Regions from separate parts of the Arthrobacter sp. alpha11c genome, predicted to be linked through region 1. Evidence: predicted binding sites of a transcription regulator. Region 1 holds the regulator's gene; the other holds the start of a gene.
The links. The regulator HrcA, encoded in region 1, represses chaperone genes, less so after heat shock. The targets are predictions, from matches to a motif close to TTNGCACTCGNNNNNNNCGAGTGCNAA.
Positions count from the first base shown of each region.

Region 2: a site for HrcA is predicted at 15,985-16,011, ahead of ACTAQJ_RS23740 (FmdB family zinc ribbon protein). Genes of this name have one in related genera too.

Region 1 covers NZ_CP196747.1:613,590-622,915, reverse strand. Annotated here, with positions in the region: gene ACTAQJ_RS02885 (PhoH family protein) at 1-375, opposite strand, end outside; gene ACTAQJ_RS02880 (GerMN domain-containing protein) at 807-1,679, shown strand; partial or broken gene ACTAQJ_RS02875 (16S rRNA (uracil(1498)-N(3))-methyltransferase) at 1,719-2,491, opposite strand; gene dnaJ (molecular chaperone DnaJ) at 2,494-3,621, opposite strand; gene hrcA (heat-inducible transcriptional repressor HrcA) at 3,673-4,680, opposite strand; gene ACTAQJ_RS02860 (DUF3097 domain-containing protein) at 4,854-5,714, shown strand; gene ACTAQJ_RS02855 (DUF4870 domain-containing protein) at 5,850-6,263, shown strand; gene hemW (radical SAM family heme chaperone HemW) at 6,294-7,523, opposite strand; gene lepA (translation elongation factor 4) at 7,524-9,326, opposite strand, start outside.
Region 2 covers NZ_CP196747.1:5,078,001-5,097,837, forward strand. Annotated here, with positions in the region: gene guaB (IMP dehydrogenase) at 83-1,594, shown strand; gene ACTAQJ_RS23695 (ABC transporter ATP-binding protein) at 1,699-3,588, shown strand; gene ACTAQJ_RS23700 (GuaB3 family IMP dehydrogenase-related protein) at 3,641-4,777, shown strand; gene ACTAQJ_RS23705 (glycerol-3-phosphate dehydrogenase/oxidase) at 4,850-6,604, shown strand; gene ACTAQJ_RS23710 (PTS sugar transporter subunit IIA) at 6,652-7,140, shown strand; gene ACTAQJ_RS23715 (SURF1 family protein) at 7,239-8,120, shown strand; gene ACTAQJ_RS23720 (DUF3817 domain-containing protein) at 8,120-8,620, shown strand; gene guaA (glutamine-hydrolyzing GMP synthase) at 8,743-10,332, shown strand; gene ACTAQJ_RS23730 (AAA family ATPase) at 10,461-14,765, shown strand; gene cpaB (Flp pilus assembly protein CpaB) at 14,792-15,583, opposite strand; gene ACTAQJ_RS23740 (FmdB family zinc ribbon protein) at 15,652-15,924, opposite strand; gene ACTAQJ_RS23745 (5-formyltetrahydrofolate cyclo-ligase) at 16,089-16,694, opposite strand; gene galU (UTP--glucose-1-phosphate uridylyltransferase GalU) at 16,807-17,739, shown strand; gene ACTAQJ_RS23755 (GNAT family N-acetyltransferase) at 17,745-18,371, shown strand; gene ACTAQJ_RS23760 (hypothetical protein) at 18,503-19,429, shown strand; gene ACTAQJ_RS23765 (SDR family oxidoreductase) at 19,436-19,837, shown strand, end outside.

The DNA.
Region 1 (9,326 bases):
GGTGAGGACATCCACGGGATTCTGGACTGACTGTGTCCTCAGGAGGGAAACGAGCTGCTGCAGGACATCTGGAGTAACGACCGTTCCCCTGGCCACCAGTCCGCGGACCTCCTCAAGAAGGCGCATGATGCGCGGTATGACCGTGGACGGACCGGACATGGACAATTCATTGCCGCGAACGTGGAAATTGACGTCCGGGAACTGCTCCTCGATGTAGCGCAAGGCTTCGTCATGGCTGCCCAATGAGTGAACCATCTGATCGGAGTTGTCGAACGTGACGATTTCCGTGCGCGTGCCCGGTAAGGTGTGCGGGAACTCGGTGGTGGCTGGGTTCCCGTTTCCGGTCCGCAGCCGCCCATTCAGGGATTCACTCATAGTGGTGGCCGTACGGCCTCTTCTCCTCCGGTCGGATCACAGTTGGTCCATCGTTTCGACAACGGGACTGGCTCAACCGCCAGGCCATATGCCGGAATGCCTTCAATCCTACGCCAGCCCGGCAGACCACGGGCGTTCGCCCGCGCATCCTCCCGTATCTTCCCCGCGGGGCGATCCGTCGGCTGCGACATTTTGTCTCAACTCGGCATCAAGCGGGTATCAATCCTGTTTCAGTTGCCCCCAGTACCCGCAAACCCGGCCAGCCGCCGTCGACGATATGCCAAGCTGGCAGAGCGGGTAGTCAGACTACGCGCGTTCGACGGGCCGGCGACAACCACCGGCCGCAAAGGCAAGGAACCCCCATCGCGCAGTCAGTAAGCCATCAGCCCGTCGGGCGAAAGCGGAAAAAGTCCGCCGTCGCAGCGCCCGCGATGCTTGCTGTCCTTTTGCTGACCGGCTGTATCGCCAACGGTGGACCCACCCAAGCTACCTCCAGTGCGCCGCCAGTCAGCGTCCAGGAAGCTCCGGCCAGCAATGCTCCCCTGGAGACCACCCAGGCGTCCACTAAGATCCCGGTCTACTGGATTGGGCGGAGCAAGGAAGATGTGTACCTGTATCGCGAATTCAGGGACATCTCCGGCGATGGAAACCCGGTCACCACGGCGCTGCGCATCATGATGGCCGAAAAGCCGCTGGACCACGACTTCTTCACCCCGTGGCAAGACCCCGGCAGCCTGGCAACATCCATCTCGGGCAAGAACGTGATCACCGTTGATATTTCCCGGGATGCCTTCAACTCCAACCTTGATGCGGGCATGGCGCAACGGGCTGTACAGCAGCTGGTTTACACGGCCACGGCAGCAGCCTCGTCGTCAGGCCTGATCAACTCCGGGCAGCAAATCCAAGTGGTCATCCTGGTTGACGGTCACACGGATTTCATGGCATTCGGCCAGGTGCGGCTCGGTCAACCGATGGCCAGGGATGCTTCCTTGGTGGCGCCACTATGGATCATCGATCCGCAGGAGGACACCTCCCTGCCCGCCGGCGCCGTTAAGTTCAATGGCCGCAGCACTGACAGCTCCAAGCCGGTCAGCTGGCAGATCCTCCGGGACAACGGCAATGGCGAAAAGGCCAGCCTCCTGACCGGCCAGACAAAAGCCACAGGAGAACCGGGACAATTCGGCGTCTTCTCGTTCAGCGCGACCCTGAAACCAGGGAAATACGAATTGCGCGTGTCCCAGGTTCAGGACTCCGGGCAAGCAGACACATCCACCACGGATACGCGGCTTTTCAGCGTCGGCTAGAGCCGGCGTCCGTTAGCGTTGCCTGGAAGGCGACAGAACCTACCAACGCCCCAGGACGTCGGAGGCGAGGACGACGGCGGCGGTCCCGCCGTCGAGGACCTCAGCACGTGGTGGCCCAAGAGAGCCGTGACCGCCCCGGCGTCGCTGAGGCGGGTTACCTCGCGCGGCGAGATGCCACCTTCGGGCCCTACGATCAAGAGGACTTCACGCGGCGAATCCAGCCCGCGGCCTTCAGCCACGATCGCCGCTTCAAGGACGGTCCGCAAAGGGTTCTTGGCGTCCTCGTGAAGGATCACGGCCAGGTCCGCGGCAGCAACAGCCTTTGCCAAAGCCGCGGAATCCAGAATAGGACGCACCTCCGGTATCCATGCCCGGCGGGCCTGCTTCGCCGCGGCAGTGACCACAGACTGCCACTTCGCGTGGGCCTTCGCAGCGCGATCCCCCTTCCAGCGGACGATGGATCGCTCAGCCTGCCATGGGATAACTGCGTCTATGCCCAGTTCGGTGGCCGTCTCAATGGCCAACTCGTCGCGGTCACCCTTGGCCAATGCTTGGACAAGGACCAAACGCACGTCCGGCTGGTCTTCGAAAATCACACCGGAGGCCATGACGGACAAACTTCCAGGGCCGACCTCTGCCACCGTGCCTGTCAGGCGGGCGCCTGCGCCATCGGCAATGTCCACGGCTTCACCGACAGTGAGCCTCTTCACCGTAACGGCATGCCGGGCTTCTGCACCGTCGATGACGAACAACGCGCCCGGCTCAACACCGTCCAGGCTCCCGGCAGGCGTGAAGAAAACGGGGTTGCTCACCGCTACAGGTTACCGAGCTTGTCCCGCAGCTTGGCGAACATGCCGCCGCTGGCCACGAGTTTGCCTTCGCTGAACTGCTCGCCGCGCAACTTGGCAAGCTGCTGCAGGAGCTCTTCCTGTGCCGGATCCAGCTTGACCGGTGTCTCAACGTGCAGGTGCACCTTGAGATCGCCGCGGCCGTAGCCCCTGAGGTGGGTGACGCCCAAACCGCGAAGCGTGATGACCTCGCCGGACTGGGTGCCAGCCTTGACGTCGATCTCCTGGGGCCCGTCGAAAGTTTCCAGGCTCAGTTCGGTACCCAAGGCTGCTGCCGTCATGGGAACGCTCAACGTAGCGTGCAGATCGTCGCCTTCGCGGATGTAGGTGGAGTCACTGTTGACGCGGATTTCTACATAGAGGTCACCGGCAGGTCCGCCTGCCGGTCCCGCTTCGCCCTGTCCGGAGAGCTGGATCCGCGTACCTGTGGCAACGCCGGCAGGTACCTTGATGGTGAGGGACCGGCGGCTGCGGATGCGGCCCTGCCCGTTGCACTCGTTGCAGGGATCCTTGATGACCGTACCGAAGCCCTCGCAGGAACCACATGGTGCGGTGGTCATGACCTGGCCCAAGATGGATCGAACGGCCCGCTGGACTTGGCCACTGCCGCCACAAATGTCACACCGCTCCGGGTGCGTGCCCGGCCGGCAGCAGCTGCCATCGCACGTCGGGCAGACGACGGCCGTGTCAACTTCAAGCTTCTTGTTGACACCAAACACGGCATCCTTGAGGTCGATGCGGACGCTGATCAGTGCGTCCTGGCCCCTGCGAACACGGGAGGCCGGACCAGCGTGCCCGCCGCCACCGCCGAAGAAGGTATCGAAGATGTCCTGGAACGCGAAGCCCTGGCCGGAGTAGCCACCACCGAAACCGTTGTCAGTGCCGTTCTCGTTACCGGTGGCATCGTAGACGCGACGCTTTTGGGGGTCGGACAGCACTTCGTAAGCATGCGTCACGGCCTTGAACTGCTCCGCGACATCCTCCCCCGGGTTGACGTCCGGGTGAAGCTTGCGCGCCAACTTGCGGTACGCCTTTTTGATCTCTTCCCCGGTGGCTTCCGGCGAGACTCCCAAAACGTCATAGTGGCTGCTCAAAGTCGGTATCTCTTCCTTGTTGTTACTGCGATTCTTATCTCGGGCCTGGCGTCAGCCGCCGAGAATGCGGGAAAGGTAGCGGGCCACGGCGCGCACGGCAGCCATGGTGGTGGGATAGTCCATCCGGGTTGGTCCGAGGATTCCCACCTTGGCACCGGAGCCGTACCCCGTTGCCACGACCGATGCTTCTGCCAGGCCGTCATAGGGATTCTCGCGCCCGATGCTCACTGTCACGCCGCGGGGATCATCACCCATGTCCGACAACAACCGGAGCATGACAACTTGTTCCTCAAGGGCTTCCAGCACTGGCCCGATACTCAACGGGAAATCCACGTTTGAGCGCGCAAGGTTGGCTGTTCCGGCCATGACGATACGCTCTTCACGGCTGGTGTCACTCAGGGCCTGCAGACCATGGGCAAGGTGCTGCGCGAGCCCACGAAGGTCCGGCGGACAAAGCGCAACCACGGACGGCAACACCTGCGGCAGCAATGCCAATTGGGTGCCCGCAATGCTGCCAAGGAACCGGGAACGCAGGGCCATCAAGGCCTCGTTGCTTACATCGGAACCGGCCTCGATGACCTTCTGGCCAACGCTTCCGGTATCTGCGATGAGCACCACGAGCACCTGCTTTGGCGCCAGGAGGACAAATTCGACGTGCCGGACCAGGGCCCGGTTGGAGTGCGGGTACTGAACGACGGCGACCTGGTTGGTCAGTTGCGACAGGAGCCTGACTGTGCGCTCAAGAATGTCATCGAGGTCGTCCGGCCCTTCAAGGAGCGAGTGGATGGCCCGACGCTCCGCGGCTGACAACGGCTTGACCTGCGAGATGCGGTCCACGAACAGGCGATAGCCCTTGTCCGTGGGGATGCGGCCTGCACTGGTATGCGGCGCTGCGATGAGGCCTTCTTCTTCCAGCACAGCCATATCGTTGCGGATGGTGGCGCTGGAAACGCCGAGATGATGCCGCTCCACAAGTGCCTTGGATCCAACAGGCTCACGTGAATGCACATAATCCTCAACGATTGCGCGCAGTACTTCAAGCTTGCGTGGCTCACTCATTGCAACACCTCCTGACGACTGTCCCGGCCTTTCTCGGACGGATAAATAGCACTCACTTAGCACTCAACATGCCCAAGTGCTAACAAGTCTAGTATGAGCCAGCACGTTGCTAGCATTGAAACCGCCCGCGGGAGTTATTCCCAACACAACCAGCGCAACCAGCAAAAAGGGGTATGAAGTCCTTGGCTTTCGATACGTGGGGCCCGCAGGATCTGTCCGTTCCTGCCAAACGCCAACTCCCCGAGGTCGCTGTCCAGCGCGGGATGGTCCTTGAAGACGTCCAGTCCGGCTGGGTGGGCGAAGTCACCCGGGTGGAGAAATCGGGGGGAATGCACATCGTCTCCCTTGAGGACAGGCGTGGTAAGACCAAGTCCTTCCAACTCGGGTTTGGTTTCCTGCTTGAAGGGCAGGCCATCCGTCTCATGCCTCCGGCCGCAAAGGCCCCTGCATCGTCTGTGCAGTCGGGTCGAACGGCATCCGGGTCAGTAAAGGTCCTGGGCCAGCGTGCCCAAGTGGCCAAAGCGAGCCGTATTTGGGTGGAAGGCAAGCACGACGCCGAACTGGTGGAGAAAGTCTGGGGCGATGATCTCCGCCTTGAGGGCATCGTCGTCGAGCCACTGCACGGCGTGGACGACCTCAAGTCAGCTATCGCCGCATTCTCCCCCGGGCCAGGGCGCCGGCTCGGGATCCTGGTAGACCACCTCGTAGCGGGCTCAAAGGAATCACGCATCGCCGCGGAAGCCATGACGGTCCCCGGAGCCGCCGGAAACGTGCTGATCGTCGGCCACCCGTATGTAGACGTCTGGCAAGCCATCCGGCCAAAAGTACTGGGTATTGAGCGGTGGCCGGAAGTTGCACGAGGCACTGACTGGAAGACCGGTATTCTGACCGCTTTCGGTTGGCCCCACGAAACCGCCGAAGACATTGGACTCGGCTGGCAGCGCCTGCTCAGCGGGGTACGCAGCTATGCGGACTTGGAAGCCTCGCTCCTGGGACGGGTGGAGGAAGTCATCGATTTCCTTACCACTCCCTGACTGCCTTGTCCTGATTTGCGTTTCCTGAATTCGCTTTTCCCAGAGACGTAACGGGGCGTTGGTCCCGGGATGACCCGGGACCCAGTATTCTGGGACAGCAACACCGCAGCATCTTTACAGCAAAGGGAAGACACCGTGGCAGAGAACGCTCCTGAAGAACCGGGCAGCGCCGCAGGCCAGCCCCAGTACCATGGCGCGCCCGCGAACGCACTCCCACTGACGGCAAGCGAAGACCGGCAGTGGGCCACCTTGGCGCACTTCGGGGGAATTCTGGGATGCCTGCCGTCCCTGTTGATCTATCTGATCTTCCGTGATCGCGGACCCTTTACGGCGCAGGAATCCAAGGAAGCCCTGAACTTCACGCTTCCTCCGACCATCGCGGCAGTCCTGGCAAATATCCTGGTTCTGCTTCCCGTAGTGGGCAATATCTTCGCAGTCATCGCCACGGGCATCTGGGTAGCACTCACGTGCTTTTCAGTCTCGGCGGGTATTCGTGTCAACCACGGTCAGCCCCACCGCTACAAGCTCAACCTGCGCTGGATCAAGTAGTCCAAGGCTTCCAGCGGATTCTGCCGACGGTTAGTCCGGCAGAATCCTGCGCACAACGGCGTCGGCCAGGAGTCGGCCTTTGAGCGTCAGAACCAGGCGACCCTTGAAGGCCGCACCTGGATCCACGAGTTCTTCAGCGATCAGTCCTGCCATCGCATGGCGGCCAACTTTGTCCAACGCGTCAACGGAGAGACCGGTACCGAGCCGTGCCTCAAGCATGATGCGCTCGACTTCCCGGGTTTCGGCGTCAAGGGTTTCCCTACCAGCTGCCGGCGAGTCTCCTGCAGCCAGCCTGTTGGCATAAGCCGTGGGGTGCTTAACGTTCCACCAGCGGACCCCGCCGACGTGCGAGTGAGCGCCCGGACCGATCCCCCACCAATCGTCTCCCCGCCAATAGGCAAGGTTGTGGCGGCAGGCCTGTTCAGGCGTTTTCGACCAATTGCTGACCTCGTACCACGTCAGGCCGGCCTCCGAAATCAGTTTGTCGGCCAGCTCATATTTGGCGGCGTGATCGTCGTCGTCGATTCCGGGAACTTCGCCACGACGGATTTGGGCTGCCAGCTTGGTTCCGTCCTCCACGATCAGAGCGTAGGCGCTGATGTGATCGGGTTCGTAGGACAGGGCAGTCTCAAGGGACAGTTGCCAATCCGCCATCGTCTCTCCCGGCGTGCCGTAGATGAGGTCAAGGCTAACGGCCAGGCCCGCCTCGCGCGCCCACTGGACCACCAGGGGAACGCGGCTCGGGGTATGGGTGCGGTCCAGCACTTTGAGCACGTGCGGTACCGCGGATTGCATGCCGAAAGAGACACGCGTAAAGCCGGCATCAGCCAGCACCTTGAGCGACTCGGGCGTCACGGAGTCGGGGTTGGCTTCGGTGGTCACCTCTGCGCCCGACTCAAGTCCCCACTGCACGACGGCGGCGCGAAGGATACGCGCCAGGTCCTCGGCAGGGAGCAACGTGGGTGTCCCCCCGCCAAAAAATACAGTACTCAGTGGCCGTTTCGGCAGGCCGGAGGCATCCATGGCCGTGGCTGCAAAGTCCAGTTCAGTGACAGCCGTGCCTGCATAAGCATCCTGCGACGCCCCACCACCCAGCTCCGTGGCCGTGTAGGTGTTGAAATCGCAATAACCGCACCGCACCGCGCAGAAGGGGATATGCACGTACAGGCCGAATTTGCGGTGCTCGACGCCGGTCAGCACCTGCGGGGGCAACAAGCCATCCGCAGGTGCCGGGTCGCCCAAAGGAAGGACGCTGGGCATCTACTTCTTGGCCTTGTCCTTGGACTCGTCGGTGGTCAGCGCGGCAATGAAAGCTTCCTGAGGAACTTCAACCCGGCCCACCATCTTCATGCGCTTCTTGCCTTCCTTCTGCTTCTCGAGCAGCTTGCGCTTACGGGTGATGTCACCGCCGTAGCACTTGGCAAGAACGTCCTTGCGGATGGCCCGAATGCTCTCCCGGGCAATAATGCGCGATCCGATGGCAGCCTGGATGGGCACCTCGAACTGCTGACGCGGGATGAGTTCGCGCAGCTTGCCGGTCATCATTACACCGTAGGCATAGGCCTTGTCACGGTGGGTGATGGCACTGAAAGCATCCACCTGCTCGCCCTGGAGCATGATGTCCACCTTAACGAGGTCGGCAACCTGTTCGCCGTCGGCCTTCCAGTCCAGCGAGCCATAACCGCGCGTCTTGGATTTGAGGATGTCGAAGAAGTCGAACACGATTTCCGCCAAGGGCAGGCGGTACCTGATTTCCACACGGTCCTCGGAGAGGTAGTCCATACCACCCATAACGCCGCGGCGGCTCTGGCACAGCTCCATGATGGCGCCAACAAACTCGTTCGGCGCCAGGATGGTGGCTGAGACCATAGGCTCGCGGACCTCGGAGATCTTGCCCGTGGGATATTCGCTGGGGTTGGTCACGTGGATCACCTTCTTGTCCTCCAGCGTTACCTCGTACTCCACGTTGGGAGCTGTGGAGATGAGATCGAGGTTGTACTCGCGCTCAAGACGCTCACGGGTGATTTCGAGGTGGAGCAGACCCAGGAAGCCAACACGGAAGCCGAAGCCCAGCGCAGCGGACGTCTCGGGCTCATAGACCAGAGCGGCGTCGTTAAGCATCAGCTTCTCGAGGGCATCGCGGAGCACAGGATAGTCAGTTCCATCAAGCGGGTACAGACCCGAGAAAACCATGGGCTTCGCATCGGCGTAGCCGCTGAGCGACTCCGATGCCGGCTTGGCGAGGTTGGTAACAGTATCGCCAACCTTGGACTGGCGGACGTCCTTAACACCGGTGATCAAGTAGCCGACCTCGCCCACACCCAAGCCCTTGGAGGGTGTGGGCTCCGGGGAGCTGACGCCGATTTCCAGGAGTTCGTGAGTGGCACGGGTGGACATCATCTGGATCCGCTCACGCGGGTGCAGCATGCCGTCCACCACGCGAACGTAAGTGACCACGCCGCGGTAGGTGTCATAGACGGAGTCGAAGATCATGGCCCGGGCAGGAGCATTGGCATCGCCCACGGGAGCCGGGAGGTCACGGACGATTTTGTCCAGCAACGCCTCCACGCCCACTCCGGTCTTGCCTGAAACCTTGAGGACATCTTCCGGATCTCCGCCAATAAGGTTGGCCAGTTCCGCCGCGTACTTCTCAGGCTGGGCTGCCGGAAGGTCGATCTTGTTCAGCACCGGGATGATGGTGAGGTTGTTCTCCATCGCCAGGTAGAGGTTGGCAAGCGTCTGGGCTTCGATCCCCTGTGCTGCGTCAACCAGCAGCACGGCGCCTTCACAGGCTGCCAGGGAACGCGATACCTCATAGGTGAAGTCGACGTGGCCAGGAGTATCGATCATGTTCAGGGCATAGCTGGTGCCATCGAGTTCCCACGGCATACGCACTGCCTGGGACTTAATGGTGATGCCGCGCTCACGTTCGATATCCATACGGTCCAGATACTGGGCCTTCATGTCGCGCTGTTGAACGACGCCGGTGTACTGCAGCATGCGGTCGGCCAAGGTGGACTTACCGTGGTCGATGTGGGCAATGATGCAGAAGTTCCGGATGAT
Region 2 (19,837 bases), 650 kb from region 1:
CCAGTCCCGTAATGACGGGCTGGTCATCAGTTGCAACCCCTACCAGTTAAAGCCCCCAGAACCCAGGTAAGAGGCCGCACTCATGACCCAGCCCGAACACGATCCCTTTGGCTTCGTAGGCCTGACGTACGACGACGTCCTGCTCCTCCCCGGACACACCGATGTCATCCCCTCCGATGCAGACACGTCCTCACGCATCTCCAAGCGCATCACGGTGCAGACGCCGTTGCTGTCCGCTGCCATGGACACCGTCACGGAGTCCCGCATGGCCATCGCCATGGCCCGCCAGGGTGGTCTGGGCGTAGTGCACCGCAACCTGTCCATCGATGACCAGGCTGAGCATGTGGACCGCGTCAAGCGCAGCGAATCCGGCATGATCACCAACCCGCTGACGATTGGCCCGCAGGCCACGCTGCAGGAATTGGACGAGCTATGTTCGCGCTACCGCGTCTCCGGGCTTCCCGTGGTGGACACCGACGGCCGCCTGCTGGGCATCGTTACCAACCGCGACACCCGGTTCATTCCGGAATCTGAATTTCCGCTGCGCAGCGTCAGCGATGCCATGACCAAGATGCCGCTCATCACCGGCCATGTGGGCATCAGCCGCGAGGAAGCCTCGCACAAGCTGGCTACCAACAAGATCGAGAAGCTCCCCCTGGTTGACGAGCAGGGCCGCCTCAAGGGCCTCATCACCACCAAGGACTTCACCAAGGCAGAGCAGTACCCGCTGGCCACCAAGGACGACGAAGGCCGGCTGCGCGTAGGTGCTGCAATCGGCTTCTTCGGCGACGGTTGGGAGCGCGCCATGAAGCTCATCGACGCCGGGGTGGACGCACTCTTCGTGGACACCGCCAACGGCCACTCGCAGGGCGTGCTGGACATGATCCGGCGACTGAAGTCGGACCCGATTGCTGCCCACGTGGACATCATTGGTGGCCAGGCTGCCACCCGTGAAGGCGCCCAGGCCCTGATTGACGCCGGTGCCGATGGCATCAAGGTCGGTGTGGGCCCAGGCTCCATCTGCACCACCCGTGTTGTAGCCGGCGTCGGCGTTCCGCAAATCACGGCCATCTACGAATCCGCGAAGGCTGCCATTCCGGCCGGCGTGCCGTTGATTGCCGACGGCGGACTCCAGTACTCGGGTGATATCGGCAAGGCACTCGTTGCCGGCGCTGACACTGTGATGCTGGGCTCATTGCTGGCTGGTTGTGAAGAGTCTCCCGGCGAGCTCATCTTCGTCAATGGCAAGCAGTTCAAGAGCTACCGCGGCATGGGCTCCCTGGGCGCCATGCAGTCCCGTGGAAAGAACACGTCCTACTCCAAGGACCGCTATTTCCAGGCTGACGTCTCCGGCGATGACAAGCTCATCCCGGAAGGCATCGAAGGCCGCGTCGCGTTCCGTGGTCCGCTGGCATCCGTGGCCTACCAGTTGGTCGGTGGCCTTCGCCAGACCATGTTCTACACAGGCGCCCCCACGATTGCCGAGCTCAAGGCACGCGGCAAGTTCGTCCGGATCACTCCTGCCGGCCTGAAGGAATCGCACCCGCACGATATCCAGATGACGGTGGAGGCACCCAACTACGGTTCCCGCTGATCACCATCAGTTCCTCCCAGCTGTTCCCCGTGGAAGCCTCCATGGGGAACAGCTGTTTAAGGGCCGCAAACGGAAATGTCGGCGGGGAGGAATAGGCTGGGGGCATGTCCGAAAAGCCCGCACAACCGCGGCACCCGGAGTCAGTCCGGCTGAACTCAGTCCAACCCGGCAAAGCGCCCCGCAAGCTTGCCCTCCGGCCGTACGCACGCGCCGTCGGGCAGGTCCTGAAAGTGAGTTTCAAGGCATCACCGGTTGCAGTCATCATGAAAGTGGCTGGCTCCCTGATTTCGGCAACGCTGCCGCTGGTAACCACCTACTTCGCCGCGCTGACCACCACGGCCTTGGCCGCCGGTTACGCGGGAGATCCCGACGCCGGTCCACGGGCGATTTTGTACGTCATCATCACTGCGGCGCTGGGACTGTTTTGGGGCGCCTTCAGCAGCGTCGATCGCTACATCCAGCAACTGATGAGCTTCAAAGTGGGCGCAATCGTCGGCGACATGATGTATGAGCGCTTCCTGGCACTGGAGTTCTGGCGCTATGACGACAAAGAAACGGTGGACCTCTACGATCGCGCCAAGCGATTCTCCGATTCCTATGCGCGGGTCCTGGACAGGATCGCGGCCATCTTTACTCAGTTGGTGTCGGTCATCCTGGCAGTCGGTGCGCTGCTGTTGGTCAGTTGGTGGATCGCCGTCATTGTCCTTATCGCCATCGTCCCGAGCGTCTACCTGCAGTTCAAACTCTCCCGAGAGCAAATAGCCCATTGGAATACCCAGGTGGATTCCCGGCGGCAACGGCGAATGATTGAGACCAACCTCCTGCGGCCCCAGCACATTGCCGAGATGCGGCTCTACGGAATCGTGGGCTATTTGATGGATCTGAGGTCCCGGCTTCGGGACGCTGACGAGCGCAGGCGGCTGGACTTCCAGAAGCGCTACATCCCCAAGCAACTCGCAGCGGACGCCCTGCAGTATGGGGCCGAAGTTGTGTCCTTGATTTGGGTGGTGGGACAAATCATTGCCAGGGCGCAGCCGGTAGGGCAGTTCCTCTACATCCAACAGATCGTCAGCCGGGCTCTGTCCACCGCCAACAACCTGGTCTCGTCACTGAGTTCCATCGACGAAGACCTTGCCAACCTCAAAGACTACGAGCTGTTCATGGCGCTTCCCGTGCCCAGCGGCCACGAGCCTCCCTTGGTGAAATCGCCTTCCGTCGTGGAAATGCGGGACATCCGGTTCAGCTATACGGGGAGTGACATTGAGGTTATCAAGGGCATATCCCTGACCATCAGGGCGGGCCAGCACATTGCCATAGTTGGTGAGAACGGCGCCGGAAAGTCCACACTGATCCGGATCCTGGCCGGTCTGTACCGGCCGGATTCAGGCCAAGTAATGCTCGACGGCGTCGATCTCACCGGTATCGACGTGACCAGTTGGCACCGGCACCTGGCGGTCCTGAGCCAGGAGTTCCTGAAGTATGAATTCGCCACCGCGGCGGAGAACATCTATCTGGGCGATGTCGATCAACCCCGGGACGAGCAACGCATCCGAAGGGCGGCCTCAGACGCCGAGGCCATGGAGTTCATCAACAAGCTGCCCAACGGCCTGGAAAACCATGTGAGCAATTGGATGGAGGATCCCCGCGGGCGCAAGGGGAGCGGCCTCTCCGGCGGGCAATGGCAGCGGCTTGCCATGGCCCGGAACTTCTACCGGGATGCCTCCTTCATGGTCATGGACGAACCAACGTCGGCCATCGATGCTTTGGCTGAGCACCGGATCTTCACCCGCCTTTTCGCCGACCGCAACAGCACCATCATTGCCATCAGCCACCGGCTGGCCACCATCGAAAAGGCAGACGTTGTGTACATGCTGGAGGATGGGCGGATTGCCGAACAGGGGACCCACAAGGAGCTTGTGGCGTTGAGGGGCCGGTACTTCCGGATGTTCGAATCCCAGCTCACCGTGGAGGAGACCAGCCAGAACACCCCTTAGGAGCAGCTTGGAACAAAACGGTGGCTTGGCCTTGGTGGGATAAACTCGAGCAGTGACTTATGAGATTGAGATTGGCCGTGGCAAGCGTGGGCGTCGTGCCTACTCCCTGGATGACATCGCGATCGTTCCGAATCGTCGGACGCGTGACCCGAAGGACGTCTCTGTCTCCTGGCAGATCGACGCCTATAAGTTCGATATGCCGGTGATTGCCGCCCCCATGGACTCTGTGATGTCGCCGGACACGGCCATTACCTTGGGCCGTCTGGGTGGTCTTGGCGTCCTGGACCTTGAAGGCCTCTGGACCCGGTACGAAAACCCACAGAAGGTGCTCGACGAGATCGCCGGCTTGGCCAACGAAACCAGCAGCCCGGCCGTCACCCACCGGATGCAGGACCTGTACCAGGCGCCCATCCAGCCAGAGCTCATCAGCTCCCGCCTGGCCGAGATCCGCGCCGCAGGCGTCACCGTGGCCGGCTCCTTGACCCCACAGCGCACCCAGGAACACTACAAGACCGTGGTGGCCGCCGGCGTCGATATTTTCGTCATTCGTGGAACCACCGTCTCCGCGGAGCACGTGTCCAAGAATCATGAGCCACTGAACCTTAAACAGTTCATCTACGAACTCGATGTCCCTGTGATCGTTGGTGGAGCGGCTGGATACACACCGGCCCTGCACCTCATGCGCACGGGTGCCGCAGGCGTCCTGGTTGGCTTCGGTGGGGGTGCTACCACCACCACGCGCCGTGCGCTGGGTATTCATTCGCCCATGGCATCGGCTATTTCAGACGTCACTGCGGCCCGCCGCGACTACATGGATGAGTCCGGTGGGCGTTATGTCCATGTCATTGCCGACGGCGGCATGGGCAGGTCGGGCGACATCGTCAAGGCCATTGCCATGGGAGCGGATGCAGTTATGCTGGGCAGCGCCTTGGCGCGCGCGGAAGAAGCTCCGGGCCGCGGCTGGCACTGGGGTCCGGAAGCGCACCACCTCGAATCGCCCCGCGGCGATCGCGTCAACGTTGGCACGGTCGGATCCCTGGAGGAAGTCCTTTTCGGGCCGGGGCACCACACCGACGGCACGTCCAACCTCATTGGCGCACTGCGCCGGTCCATGGCGACCACAGGGTACTCCGACCTCAAGGAGTTCCAGCGCGTGGACGTCGTAGTATCCCCATATTCTGGCAACTAGGACTTCTGCCAATCGGACCGGGCAACAAGTAGGGTAGGGGACTACCAGCTGTTGCGTTTGAGGAGGGGTCCGATGAGCAATGTCGCAGGCGGTCCGCAGGTGAATTCTCCGGGAGCATTAAGCCCGGAATCCCGTGCCGCATCCATTGAAGTCCTGAAAGCCACTGCCCAAGCCGGCAAACAGCTGGACATCCTGATTGTCGGCGGAGGCGTGGTGGGGGCTGGAGCAGCCCTGGATGCGGTGACCCGCGGCCTTACAGTCGGCATCGTCGAGGCGCGGGACTGGGCCTCAGGGACATCGTCGCGCTCGTCCAAGCTCATCCATGGTGGCCTCCGGTACCTTGAAATGCTTGATTTCGGGCTGGTCCAGGAGGCACTGCAGGAACGCGGGTTGCTGATCCAGCAGATCGCACCCCATCTGGTCCGTCCTGTCCCTTTCCTCTACCCGCTGACCCGTAGGTTCTGGGAGCGCCCCTATGTGGGCGCGGGAATCATGCTTTACGACACCCTGGGCCTCACTTCCGGGCACAGCCGCGGGGTTCCCATGCACAAGCACCTCTTCAGGCGCGGCACCCTCAGGGCGGCTCCCAGCCTCAAGGACGATGCCTTCGTTGGTTCCATCCGCTACTACGATGCCCAAGTGGACGACGCCCGTTTGGTGGTCAACGTTGTGCGGACCGCAGCCCACTATGGTGCCCATGCTGTGAACAGGGTGCGTGTGGTGGACTTCCTCCGGGAAGGCGAACGCGTGGTGGGCGCCAAGCTGGAAAACCAGGAAGACGGCAGCGTCTTCGAAGTGCGTGCCAAGCAGGTAGTCAATGCCACGGGAGTCTGGACGGACGAAACCCAGGCCATGGTTACGGACCGGGGACAGCTCAAAGTCAGGGCATCCAAGGGCATCCACCTTGTGGTACCGCGGGACAGGTTCCAATCCACCGTTGGGCTGATTCTGCGCACGGAGAAGTCGGTGCTCTTCGTGATCCCCTGGGGCCGCCACTGGATCATCGGGACTACGGACACGGACTGGAAACTGGACAAGGCGCACCCCGCCGCGTCCAGCAAGGATATTGACTACGTCCTGGAGCGCGTCAACAAGGTCCTCAAGCGGCCCCTCACCCGTGAGGACGTAGAAGGCGTCTACGCTGGGCTCCGCCCGCTTCTTGCAGGCGAAAACGACTCCACCGCCAAACTCTCCCGCGAACACGTCGTGGCTCATCCGGTGCCAGGCCTGGTGGTGGTGGCCGGTGGTAAATTCACCACCTACCGTGTCATGGCCAAGGATGCCGTTGATGAGGCCACCCGGGCGATGGATGAACGAGTTCCCTCCAGCTGCACCGAAACGATCCCATTGCTCGGTGCGGAGGGGTTCAAAGCCGCCTGGAACCGCCGCGCCCGCTCCGCGGAAGAAGCCGGCGTCCACGTTGCCCGCGTGGAACACCTGCTCAACCGCTACGGGTCCATGGCCTCGGAAGTGCTTGATCTCATCGCTGCGCAACCCGGGCTCGGGGAACCGCTTCCCGGGGCTGATGATTACCTTGCCGCGGAGGTTGTCTACGCCACCACCCATGAGGGCGCCCGTCATGTTCACGACGTTTTGACGCGCCGCACCCGGATCTCGATCGAAGCGTGGGACCGGGGTGTGTCAGCAGTGCCTGTAGTGGCTAAGCTGATGGGAGAAATCCTTGGCTGGAGCGAAACACAGCGGGAAAGCGAAATCAAGCACTATCTGGCCCGGGTCGAAGCTGAGCGGCTTAGCCAGCAACAACCCGACGACGAATCGGCTGACGCCGCGCGCATGGGAGTCGATGACATCGTTCCCCTTCGCTGAGCAACACAGGACCTGCGGCCGGAAGGCCACACTGGAGGGAACACGACTTGGCTGAACCACTTGACCGGTATGACGCGGAACTTACTACGCCGGACACCGTCATCCTGGAACTCGTTGCCGAGGACAAAATCGACGCTGCGGCCCAACTCGCGGAACGGCTTCACACGGCTGGTCGGATTTCCAACCTTGAGGGCTTCCTGGAGCAGGTCCATTCCAGGGAACACCAGCTGGCTACCGGGCTTCCCGGTGGCATTGGACTGCCGCATGCGCGGAGTGAATTCGTAGACCGGATTTCCATAGCCGTGGGCGTCACCAAGTTCGGCCATGCCCTGGATTTCGGTGCCACTGACGGTCCCGCCACGCTGATCCTGCTCATCGCCACGCCGGCCAGCTCCTTCTCGGACCATCTGGAAGTCCTGGCTACTTTGGCGCGCTCGCTCTCCAAAGAGTCATTCCGGGAGTCCCTGCGCCGGGCGCACGATACCGAGGTCATTTCCGAACTCATCAACTCCAGCCTGGTGTTCTTCGACCACTGAGATTCGAACATTGAGAATGGCGCCCACGGACGCGTTCAGGGCTAAGGTTCCTACCGTTCGTTTCGTTGTTCTACAGCCGGACGAAGTACGGTTAAGGGGTGTTGAAAACCGCGCTGAAACCCCGCTGGATCGCAGGACTCGTCTTTGCGCTTCTCTTGTCCGCGGTGTTTGTGCTGCTCAGCCAGTGGCAGCTCAGCCGGTCCACCCAGCACGAAGCTCCCGTTTCCCCCAGCATTGAAGAGGTCAAGCCCCTGGTGGACGTCCTGCAGCCGGGGCAGTTTTTCCCCGGTTCTGTTTCGGACCAGATGGTTAGCGCCACCGGGTCCTACGATCCCGCCAAGCAGGTCCTGGTTGAGGGCCGCCTGTACAACGGCCAGAAGGGATTCTGGATTGTCTCGGGCTTCGCGGTGGACAATGCTCCCAAACTGAGCGGTGTCGCCGCCTCGCCCAAAACCTGGATTCCAGTAGCCCGGGGCTGGGTGGCGGACGCCGCCCAAGCCGGTCCGCCGCCGTCGGGCACCATCACGCTGACCGGCCGCCTGCTTCCGTCTGAAGCGCCGGTGCCAAACGTCGACGCCGGTCCAGACCGGGCGTCGGCGGTGGCCGTTGCCGAACTCATCAACATCTGGGACGTCTCCAGCTACCAGGGCTTCATTGCCGCAACATCCGAAGTAGCTGGTGGTGTTCCCGTCGCCGCCGATGACGCGGTAAAGGCCCTCAATATCCCGGCGCAGCCGCCGGAACAACAGGTCAACTGGCTGAACCTCTTCTATTCAGTTGAGTGGGTGGTCTTCGCAGGATTCGCACTGTACATCTGGTGGCGGATGGTGGCAGACGACTACCGTCGCGGCCTCGAAGACGACGAGTTCGACACTCACGACGACGGATTCGACGGCGGCTTCGACGATGACAAAGTCCACCCCAACCAACCGACAAGCCCTGAACCCCAGCAACCTGGGCCAGAACAAAAGGTGCAGTAATGATTGAGCCCAAGCCGGCCATCCAGCCCGAGCAGTCCGGACCCAAGCCGAAGAAGCGCAGGTTTGGCGGAACGGAAGCCCAAATCCGTTCGGCGCTGAAGTTCTACAAAGTCATGGCCTACCTGACCGGTGCCATGCTTCTGCTGCTCTGCGCGGAACTGATTGCCCGTTACGGTTTCGGCGTATCGCTCTTTGCCGGTGGCACGGATGCCGTCACGGGTAAGCCCTTCGGCTTCGGATTCGCTGAGTCTGAGCCCAAGGGCGTGATCGGCGGCTTCAATATCTCCACCACTGTATTGATCGTCCACGGCTGGATGTACGTGGTCTACCTGGTCTCCAACTTCCGGTTGTGGTCGCTCATGCGCTGGCCTTTCTCCAAGCTGGTCCTGTTGGCCCTGGGCGGTGTGGTACCCCTGATGTCGTTCATCGTGGAGAAGAAGTTCCATGCCCAGGTTGAAGCGGAACTGGCAGCCAACCCGCAGGCCTCAAAGCGCTACTAGCCGCGGCCAGGGCCAGGCCAGCAGGCGTCAGGGTGTGAGATGCCTAACGACCAGCCCGTAATTGACCTCTTCGGGCCACTGCCAACGTGCACCGGGGCGGCCCGGCAAAGTAGTCTTGGTTGGTGACTACTCCCACCGCACCCCAGACTTCCCAGAAGCCGGTGCTGGTTGTTGACTACGGTGCCCAGTACGCGCAGCTGATTGCCCGCCGCGTCCGCGAAGCGAATGTGTATTCGGAAATTGTTCCGCATACCTTCACCACCGAGCAGCTTCTGGCCAAAAACCCGGCAGCCATCATCCTTTCCGGCGGACCTTCCAGCGTCTACGCAGAAGGTGCTCCGCGCGTCGGAGCGGACCTTTTTGAAGCCGGGGTACCCGTTTTTGGTATCTGCTACGGCTTCCAGGCAATGGCCAACGCGCTGGGCGGCAAGGTGGCCGAGACGGGCCTCCGGGAGTACGGCGCCACCGAAGCACTGGTGGTTGGCGATGCCCGCTCGATTCTTGACGGTGTGCCCTCCTCACAGAACACCTGGATGAGCCACGGCGACTCCGTCCAGGAAGCTCCCGAGGGTTTCGAAGTGCTGGCCACGACGGCCGGCGCCCCGGTAGCCGCCTTTGCCAACGAGGAAAAGCGCCTCTACGGTGTGCAGTGGCACCCGGAGGTCAAGCACTCCGTGCACGGCCAGCACGTCCTGGAGAACTTCCTGTTCAAGGGCGCTGGTCTCAGCCCCAACTGGACCACGGGAAATATCCTCGAAGAGCAGGTGGAACGTATCCGCCAGCAGATCGGTGATTCCAAGGTCATCTGCGGTCTTTCCGGCGGCGTGGATTCTGCCGTTGCCGCAGCCCTGGTCCAGAGGGCCGTTGGCGACCAGCTGACGTGTGTCTTCGTGGATCACGGTCTCCTTCGCGAAGGCGAAGCAGAACAGGTTGAACGCGACTTCGTCGCTGCTACGGGCGTCAATCTGTATGTTGCCAACGAGCAAGAGCGCTTCCAGTCTGCGTTGGCCGGAGTCAGCGATCCCGAGACCAAGCGCAAGATCATTGGCCGGGAATTCATCCGTGCCTTCGAGGAAGCGGAGCGGGCCATCATCGCCCAGGCAGCTGCCGAGGGGGAGAAGATCAAGTTCCTGGTCCAGGGCACGCTGTACCCGGACGTCGTCGAGTCCGGCGGCGGCGAGGGCGCTGCGAACATCAAGAGCCACCACAACGTGGGTGGGCTTCCCGAGGACCTGCAGTTCGAACTCGTTGAGCCGCTGCGCGCCCTGTTCAAGGACGAAGTCCGCGCGGTGGGTGCCCAGCTGGGCCTGCCTCAGGAAATCGTCGGCCGCCAGCCGTTCCCCGGCCCTGGCCTCGGTATCCGCATCGTCGGTGAAGTCACCAAGGAGCGCCTTGACCTGCTTCGCAAGGCTGACGCGATTGCCCGTGCCGAGTTGACCGCGGCCGGCTTGGACAACGATGTTTGGCAGATGCCGGTGGTTCTGTTGGCTGATGTCCGCAGCGTCGGCGTCCAGGGCGATGGCCGCACCTACGGCCACCCGATCGTTCTCCGTCCGGTATCGTCCGAGGACGCAATGACGGCCGACTGGTCGCGCTTGCCGTACGACCTCCTGGCCCGCATCTCCAACCGCATCACCAACGAAGTGGATGGAGTTAACCGCGTGGTGCTGGACGTCACCAGCAAGCCGCCGGGAACCATCGAGTGGGAATAGCATTTTGAGTGGCCGGCCTCCTCTGGGAGGCCGGCCACTATTCTTTCGGCTGTGAAATGACGGCGAATTTCGCATTGGCACAGTGTTGCGGAGCGGGCTGAAGGAGTATTCCCGCTACCCTCGAAAGTATGCCGGTATGGTCCAAGGCGTCTAAAGCTAGTACAGAAAAGAAGGCAGCAGTTGTGTCATTAGGTCAAGGCCAGGAAGAGGGCTCCGAAGAGCTCCGGAAATGGCTGTCCGGACTTAAGCCCGTTACAGGGGCGGACACGATGCTGCGTTTCGTGAAGACGCCCGAAGGCGCCATCGATCTCAGCAACGCACATCCCTCGGGCCTCGCGCAGCTGCTGGCGGGGCGTAGAACGAGGCTGTCCACGCTTATCCGCGACCGGCAGCAATATCTGGTGGCGGCACGGGCTGCACGCAACATCCGGTCCAAAATTTTTGAGCTCAGCAATGATCGGGGTATCGAGGCCGGGTACCTCTCCGCGGGCACGGTGGTGTGGACTTCAGCCGTAGGTGGCAAACCCCAGCGGGTATCGGCCCCTGTCATGCTGACCTCCATTGTCCTGACTGTTCGCCCGGGCGAGGACGATTTCGAGCTGCAGCTCACCGAGCAAGCACGCATGAACCCGGCGTTGGTGCGTCATCTGAAGACCGTCCATGGCATCGTCTTCGACGTCAATGCAGTAGCCCGCATGGCCTACAACACGGCCAGGCTTGACCCCCAGCCCGTCCTGGATCGCCTGGCTACCCTGGTTCAGCCCATTCACGGCGCCGAGGTTGAATTCAACTTGCTTGTGACCACTTTGGCTGATCTTTCGGGAAACCTGGACGATCCGTGGATCAACATGAACAACCCCACCGTGGCTGCCCTGGCTACCGCTGCCAATGGTGGTGAGATCGAGCCCGAACCCATCAAAGCGGGGCGGTTCGCCAGCCTCGATGAACGCGACCCGGCAGACGAACTACTTTTGCTCGATGCTGACACGGACCAACAGTATGTGGTGGACGCTGTCCGCGCAGGAGATTCGCTGGTTGTCAGCACCCCACCAGGCAGCGGCCAGACCCAGACGGCAATCAATGCGATTGGCGCCTTGGTCAGCGAAGGCAAATCCGTCCTCGTGGTGGGGGACCGGCAGTCCAGCCTGGCGGGACTTTCTGGGCACCTGGAGTCGCTGGGCCTGGATTCGATGTTGTTCCGTCCGGGCAACGGCACCACACCACAGCAGCTCAAGGGCCAGCTGGTCCGTGCCATCATGCGCAATGAAAAGGCGCTGGAACCGCAGCTTGGGAACCTCCATCAGACGCTGATCGGACACCGGCATGCCTTGATGGACCATGTTGCCTCGCTCCACAACGTCCGCGAACGTTGGGGCTGCTCGCCGTACCAGGCTATGCAATCGTTGGCCGAATTGACGTCCATCCACCCGGCGCCGTCCACCACAGTGCGCCTCAAGCGCAGCGTGCTGGACAACATCAAGGACCGTGAAGAACTGGCTGGCCGCTTGCGTCGTGCTGCCGAGCTGGGGAGCTTTAGCCGGGCTTCCACCTCCAGCCCTTGGTATGGTGCCCGCCTCGTAACCCGCAAGGAGACAGAAGAGGCCCAACAGCTTGCCCGCATCGCCGAGGAGAAACTTCCCGTCCTGCGCGAGCGTATGAAGCAGGTTTCGGATCACGCCGAGATCCGTTTGGCGGACACCTTCACTGAGTGGGGCGCACAGCTTGAATTGCTGATTGCCGTGCGCGAAAGCCTGGACAAGTTCACTCCGGACATTTTCGATCGCCCGGTGCATGACCTCATCTCTGCAACTGCAAGCTCTGCGTGGCGACGGGAGCGCAATCTGGAGATGCCCTCCATGCAGCGTTCGAGGCTGCGGCGCGTGGCAAAGGAATATGTGCGGCCGGGCGTTCACATAGCGGACCTGCACAGCTCCCTGGTCCTCGTCCAGGAGCAGCGTGCCCTGTGGGCAGGCTATGCCACCACCCAGCGCCACCCAGCGGTGCCGTCCGGGCTCGCTGACCTCGGGTCCTTGTATCGCGAACTGGATGGCGAGCTTCGCCGCCTGGGTGAGGCGCTCAAGCACACCTCTGCCGGTGGTCCGCTCCACCAGACTCCGTACCTGGAACTCATGGAGCGGCTCGAAAAGCTCGTAGCGGACACAGCAACGCTTGAAACACTCCCGGAGCGCACGCTCCTGATTGAGGAGATGCGCGAGCACGGACTCGGCGAGCTGCTCGCTGACCTGGCTGCCCGTGAAGTGCCGGCCGCTTCGGTCGCAGCCGAGCTGGACCTCGCCTGGTGGCAGTCTGCCTTGGAAGCAATGATCAGTGGTGACGACTACCTCGCCATGTCCGACGGCGACTCCCTCCGCCGTCTTGAAGCCGAGTACCGCCTTGCGGACCAAGCCCACATTGCCAGTGGTGCTGCGCGTTTGCGGTGGCAGTTGGCCCGGAAATGGGGCGAGGGGATAGTGGAGCACCCTCGGCAGGCTGAGTTGCTTCGTGCCCTGCTCAAGGATGGTCGGGTGACTCTCCCGGCTTTGAGTGCGCAGGCTCCTGACCTCGTACCCATGCTTGTTCCGGTGTGGTCTGTGAGCCCCTACCTGTTGACGGGAGTTCTTCCCGCGGAGCAGAAGTTTGACGCCGTGATCATCATCGATGCCGAATCGACGTCGCTTCAGGCCGTCCTTCCGGCGATTGCGCGAGCCCGGCAAGTCATAGCCTTCGGTGATGCGAAGATCGCGAATGCCCGCACCTTCAGCGTGGCCGTGGAGCCTCCTGTGGCGGGAGTGGCCAGCCACGAGACCGTGGACAGTGCGTTCAAGGCCCTGGCACGCGTCCTGCCCACCTGGCAGCTGAACTGGGTTTACCGGGCGGTCGATGAGGACCTGATCCTGCAGTTGAGCAAGAACTACTACGACGGCGGCCTCCGGCGTTTGCCCGACGGCAGTTCGGTGACGGGCCTGGATCGTTCGATCCTGGTGGAGTACATCCCCGATGGAACCGGACTCCCGGGCGCCGACCATGAGGGCGTTGAGTCCGTTACGGCGGAGGTCAACCGCGTGGTAGACCTTGTCTTCGAGCACGCCAGATTGCGGCCCCGAACCTCGTTGGCTGTGGTCACGGCCAGCCTGCGCCACGCTGCGCGGATTGGCGAGGCTATCCGGCTTCAATTGCCCAACCACCCCCTGTTGTCCGCTTTCTTCGGAGCTGGCCCTGAGTCCTTCCGCGTAGTGGACCTCGAGCGAGCCCAAGGACTGGTGCGTGACCATGTAATTTTCTCTCTGGGCTACGGCCGGACACCTCATGGCCGCGCCTTGCACTCGTTCGGACCCCTGTCAACCGAGGGCGGACGAAACCGCTTTGCCTTGGCAATGACCCGCGCCCGCCGTTCCATGCACGTCCTGAGCTGCTTCCGCCCGGAAGATCTGGATCTGGATCGCCTGGCGCACGGAGCTGTGGACTTTTACGAACTGCTGGACAGGGAACTGTCCGGGAACAGCAACCTTGGAACTCCTGCCTCGCGCGCCGTTGCCAGCGAACAGGCCTTGGGGGAGGACCCTCTGGTTGCCGATCTCGGCGAGAGGTTGCGGGCCAGGGGTGCCCGCGTGTGGCACCTTTACGACGGTGTCCTGGACATTGCCGCCGCCGCCGATCCCATCCACACGATTGGACGGGAAGGCGCCGAGATTCCCACGCCAGTGGCAATCGAGTCCGATGGCACGGAACGTTACCGGCGCATGAGTGTCCGTGAACGCAGCCGTCTGAGGCCCCAACTGCTCGAACGCATGGGCTGGCGTTACATGTCCCTGTGGACCATTGAAGTGTTCACGGATCCTTCGTCCTGCGCAGATCGAATCGGGTCATATTTGGGACTTGAGAACCATGTTCCCCAGGCCGCCCCGCCAGCGGAGCATGGCTTCCTGGACATGGATGTTGAACAATTGAATCTGGACAATGCAGGTTCCTCGTATGCCAGCTCCTCGTATGGGATTTCCTCGTACAGCAGCTCCTCGTACAGCAGTTCCTCCGCAACCCGGGCTTCGCATCGGCAAAGCCCGGGAAGTGCCCAGGCATCGCTGGAATCCCAGCAACCCGGACAGGCAGATGTGAACAGGCGGAGGGGGGCGGATGGCGAACCAAGCAACGCAGAAGCCAGCAATCCAACCCCCAGTGATCCAGAGGATGGGACTGAAGTACCAGTGAATGCACAGGGAACCGGCAACGAAAGCGGCTCTGACGAACAGACCGCAGCTGTGGGCGCCGAAAACGCTGAAGAGAAGGCAGAGTCAAAGACACCAGCGGCGAAGCAAGCCTCCGGTGGAATCTTGCCTACCAAGGCCGCTGAAGACGATCCCCGGCGTTGGGGCGACGAAGGCAACTATGACCATGAGCAGTGGTTGAAGGAGCAGAAGCCCCCGCATTGGGGCTGATTGGGTCATGGAATCCAGGCCCTGCATTAGGGATTGACCAAAACAAAGAAAAGCTTGCCTTGCGTTGATGCGCCGGCAAGCTTTTCTGCTTGTGGAGGATCTGCAGCCACTACCATCAAGCCGTCGGTGTCGCTGGTTCCGAGCCATTGGCCGGGTTTACCCCCTTGGGCGGATGTCCATAGGACAGGGACGGAGGCGGCCAGGACTTCGGTTTGCCGGGACTCGTCGTATGATCCGGCGGCGGTAAGTACTACATTCACCAGCTGTCCCGGGGACAGAAGCTGGATGGATGAAGGGTCAGCCATGCGAAGGGGGACCGCAGCTGAGCCTACGGGTGCACCGGTGAGAAGTCCCGGCCCCAAAAGATTGGATTCAGTGGGAATCTGCCCTTTGGTCAAGGGCGAAGCCAGCTGGCGTCCCACCAGCGAAACGTGATCCTCCAGGGCTCCGGAAATCGCGAGGTCGGGCGGCACCGCAACAGTGGTGAAGTCAGCTTCGGTGAGGCTGGTGCCTGCTGCGAGGTCATGGGCAGCGACGAGAATGCTGACCCGCTGCTCAGAGGCAGGGGTTAGCTGTTGGACAGTAATGCCAGTGGCCAGGCAGAGCAGCAGTGCAACTGTCAGCCGACGATTCCGGGAGACCCAGAAGTTCAGGCTCTGTCTGGGGCCCAGTCTCACTTGGCGATGTGGCCCCTGCTTCCGGGGGAGGAAAGAGCCAGCCGTGCTGGTGGGCTTGTTCCGGGAGCGACCACGGCCCCTGGCAAGCGGAGTGGGGTGTTCGCGGCCGGGGAGTGGCGAAATGGTTGACTTTAGTGGCATGACGCCACGTTAGCCACCGGGCTCGGCCGCCCAACAGCGGCCGGGTGCCCTATGTGGAAAAGTGCTGGCTAGCTTGCTGCGGCTGCGGCTGCTGGTGCAGGCGTGGCAGCAGGGGCAGGAGTCGCCGGGGAGGAGGGCGCAGCGGAGACGGTGCTGCCCTTGGCATCGCGCGAATCCGTGCGGTAGAAGCCCGAGCCCTTGAAGACAACGCCGACGCTGTTGAACTTCTTGCGGAGCGCGCCCTGGCATTCAGGGCACTCCGTCAGGGAGCTGTCAGAGAAGGACTGGACGATGTCAAAGGCATGGTCACAGTCTTTGCAGGCGTATGCGTATGTGGGCACTGAGTTCCTCCTTCAGGACAAGGTTCAGGTCCTGTGGAGCCGTGGCGGAGAATCTCCGCATTAGCAGTCGCAGGGCCTGAGTGCCAATTCTATCATCCGCATCCCGCTCATTCGCTATCTGCCAACTCCACGTAAATGCGGGACTTCACGTAGCGTCAACCAGGTCACTCCCCACCGCCAAGCGTGATGATTCCCGACGGCGTCAACGCATCCGGCACCGGGCGGTCAAAAGGCTCGGCAGGGATAGCTCCGGAAGGCAACACATCGTCGTCGTACACCACCGCAATGGTGGGTGGCCGCCCACCGGAACTGTCCAGGCGTTGGAGGAGTCGGTCGTAGTAGCCGCCACCCTGTCCGATGCGGTTGCCATCCCGGTCCACAGCGGTGGCCGGCATGAAGATGCCCGCAACAGCGCTCACCACAGCACTGTCCAAACGCTCGCCTTCGGGTTCGTCGATGGGTGCGTAGTCGGACCGAACGAAGGCTGTCTCCGGCGTCCAGTACACCCAGCTCAGCTGGCGCCCGGCCTCGCAGACGGGAAGCAGGACCTGGTGGCCGGCGTTGTGGAGCCCTGCGATCAGGGGCATGGTTGGGGGTTCGTGGGAGACGCCGACGTAGATCGCGAATGTCCTGGGGGATCCGGCCGAAATCTTCCGGGCCCATGCCAAACCGTGCAGGGCAATTGATTCGCCGGCTTGGGCTACTTGCTCCTTGGAGAGGCTGCGCCTGTAGCGGCGTCGGCTGCTGCGGATGTCTTCCTTCGATGCCATTTTTGTCCGATCATGAGATTCGCGCGGGCTACCGTGGTCTACGTAAAGCAGCAAATCCGCTCCAGTTCAAGGGCTGTTTCTGCGTCTTGCCACGGCGAGGGTTTACCCGTTGATGTATTCCTTCCGTTACATTAGTCCGGTGACTCTCGATAACAATGCTGTCCGTAAGGCCGTCATCCCCGCAGCGGGTCTTGGTACCAGGTTCCTCCCCGCCACAAAGGCGATGCCGAAGGAAATGCTGCCCGTGGTTGACAAGCCAGCCATCCAGTACGTCGTCGAAGAAGCGGTGAAGGTTGGCCTGCACGACGTCCTGATGATCACCGGGCGCAGCAAGCGCGCCCTGGAAGATCACTTTGACCGTGTGCCGGCGTTGGAAGCAACGCTGGCAGCGAAGGGCGATACTGCCAAGCTTGAAGCCATCCAGTCCGCCACCAACCTGGGCGACATCCACTACGTCCGCCAGGGCGACCCCAACGGCCTCGGCCACGCGGTCCTCCGTGCAAAGCAGCACGTCGGGTACGAGCCGTTCGCCGTTTTGCTGGGCGATGACCTGATCGATCCCCGCGAGGACCTGCTCAGCGAAATGATCGCTGTCCAGCAAAAAACCGGTGGTTCCGTTGTTGCCCTCATTGAAGTTGAGCCTTCCAAGATCAGCGCCTACGGTTGCGCCGACGTCGAGGAAAACGGTGAAGACGGCTACGTCCGCATCAAGCAGCTGGTGGAAAAGCCGTCCCCCGAAGAAGCTCCGTCCAACCTTGCCGTGATCGGCCGCTACGTTCTCCACCCTGCGGTGTTCGACGTCCTGGAGAAGACTGCCCCCGGACGCGGCGGAGAAATCCAGCTGACGGATGCCCTTGAGGTTCTGGCTGCCGGGGAAGGTGAAGGCTACGGCGTTTATGGCGTTGTCTTCCGTGGACGCCGCTATGACACCGGTGACAAGTTGAGCTACTTGAAGGCCTGCATCGAGTTGGCATGCGAACGTGATGACCTGGGCCCCGAGCTCCGCGAGTGGCTGCCCACCTTCACTGCCGGTCTTCCCAAATAACACCGGTGTACGGCTCTGCGATCTGGCCGGTAACGCTGGAAAGCGGAGCCTTGGTGCTCCGGCCAATCCGTTACCGCGACAAGCGGGAGTGGTCTGAAGTCCGTTCGCGGAACAGTGAATGGCTTGCACCCTGGGAGGCGTCCAATCCTGCGCCGGGTGGACGCCTGCCCAGCTACCGCCAAATGGTGGCATCCCTGAATGCGCAGGCCCGGCAGTCCACGGCCTTGCCTTTCCTCATCACGGAGCGGACCGAGGGTTTCCGTGAGCCGCAAATTGTGGGTCAGTTGACGGTCTCATCCATCGTGTGGGGTTCGGCGATGATGGCTACCCTGGGTTACTGGGTTGACAAGGAACGCGCCGGGCACGGTATTGCTCCCACTGCAGTTGCGATGGCTACGGACCACTGCTTCCGGACCCTTGGCCTGCACAGGATGGAAATCAATATCCGGCCGGAGAACGCGCCAAGTCTCCGGGTGGTGGAAAAGCTCGGATTCCGGGACGAGGGCTACCGGCTGAGATACTTGCACATCAATGGCGAGTGGGCGGATCATCGCTCTTTCGCGCTCACGTCGGATGAAGTTCCGCAGGGACTCCTTGACGGGTGGCTCAGAGGAAGAACAGGCAGGTCATAGGCCCTTTTGAGCCGTATCTCCATTCATTTGCGGACTCGCCGACGACACACCGACCGCAATGCCGCCGCCCCTGATGATTTGCTTCTACGGTTTTGAATGTGGACTTCCCTCTCAGCAGCTCAGTGATACTCGTGGTCACTGTCGCGCTTTGGATGGTATGGGTCGCTCCTTACGTACTTCGGAACAGACGGCAGCAGGTCCAGGCAGCCACTGTTTCAGCAGAGGCATTTGACGACGAACCAGACGAAACGCAGGCAGGGGTGGTACTGACTTTGGCACCCCGGCAGGAGAAACCGATGGAGACCATGCACAGCAAAGCACCGGCGTCGCCCCAGGAATCCAGCGTGGCTGAGTCGTCTCCCAGGAAGCCGCCCCCAACTCCCTTTACGATCCGTTATGCCCGGCTCACCTTGGCCCTTGCCGGCCTTGCTTTATTGCTGACTGCCATTGTTTCGGGCGTGCTGCGGCTGTTCGGCACAGGTACCGTCTGGCTGCCGTTGGTGTCGTTCGTGGGTGCCGTACTTGCCGTGGTGACTTTGCGGCGACTCGCCCTCCGGGATCTCCGGGAACGCCGCGCGCGTCGGGCTGCCCCGGTGGTGCCCATCCAAACCCCGGCACGGTACCTGCCAAAGGAACCGTTCGTCGAAGCCAAGGAAGTACCGGTTTTCGATGCTGAGGCTGGAAAGCTCGAAGCCGCTCGGCTTTCCGCAGTGGAACTACGCCAGGCTGCCTTGGCTGTTGCCCTTGCCGCCGGAGACAAGTCCGCCGGCGACAAGTCCGCTGGTGACAGGTCCGCTGAAGCGGCCGCTGGTTCCGAAGATGCCAGCTGGGAACCGGTTGAGGTTCCCAAGCCCACTTACGTTGGTGCCGCCAAGGCGCCGCGCCCCGCTCCCGAGCCCTTGGATCTTCCTGAAGCTCCCAAGCCCGTGGGCAAGCCCGTGCTGAAGCAAAGTGTTGAGCAGGCGGAGGCCGCCACAGCTGCGCAGGTGCGTACTGCATCCAAGGGGCAGAGTGCCCTGAGCAACCTGGACGATGTCCTGCAGCGTCGCCGCGCCTAGCCCGGCATGACCACGCTCTGTGTTGCTGGTGGCACCGGCCAGGTAGGCCGTGAAGTTGTTCGCCAAGCGCTGGACGCCGGGCTCAAAGTATCTGCCCTGAGTCGCCACGTGCCGCCTCCCGGTTCGGAGAAGCATTACGACGCCGCCACCTACTTTGCTGGCGACGTCACCACAGGCGATGGCCTGGCAGCTGCGCTGGCGGGTGCCGACGTCGTCATTGATTGCCTTGAGGGTCAGTTCGGGAAAGCCCAAAAGCAATTTGCCGACGGCGGGGAGCGTCTTCTTGGCGCGGCTCACCAGGGAGGTGTTCGCAGGGCTGTGGCGTTGTCGATTATCAACTGCGACAAGAGCGCCCATTCCTACTATGTCTCCAAAGCGGCAAAGGAACGGGTCTACGCGAGGGCCGAA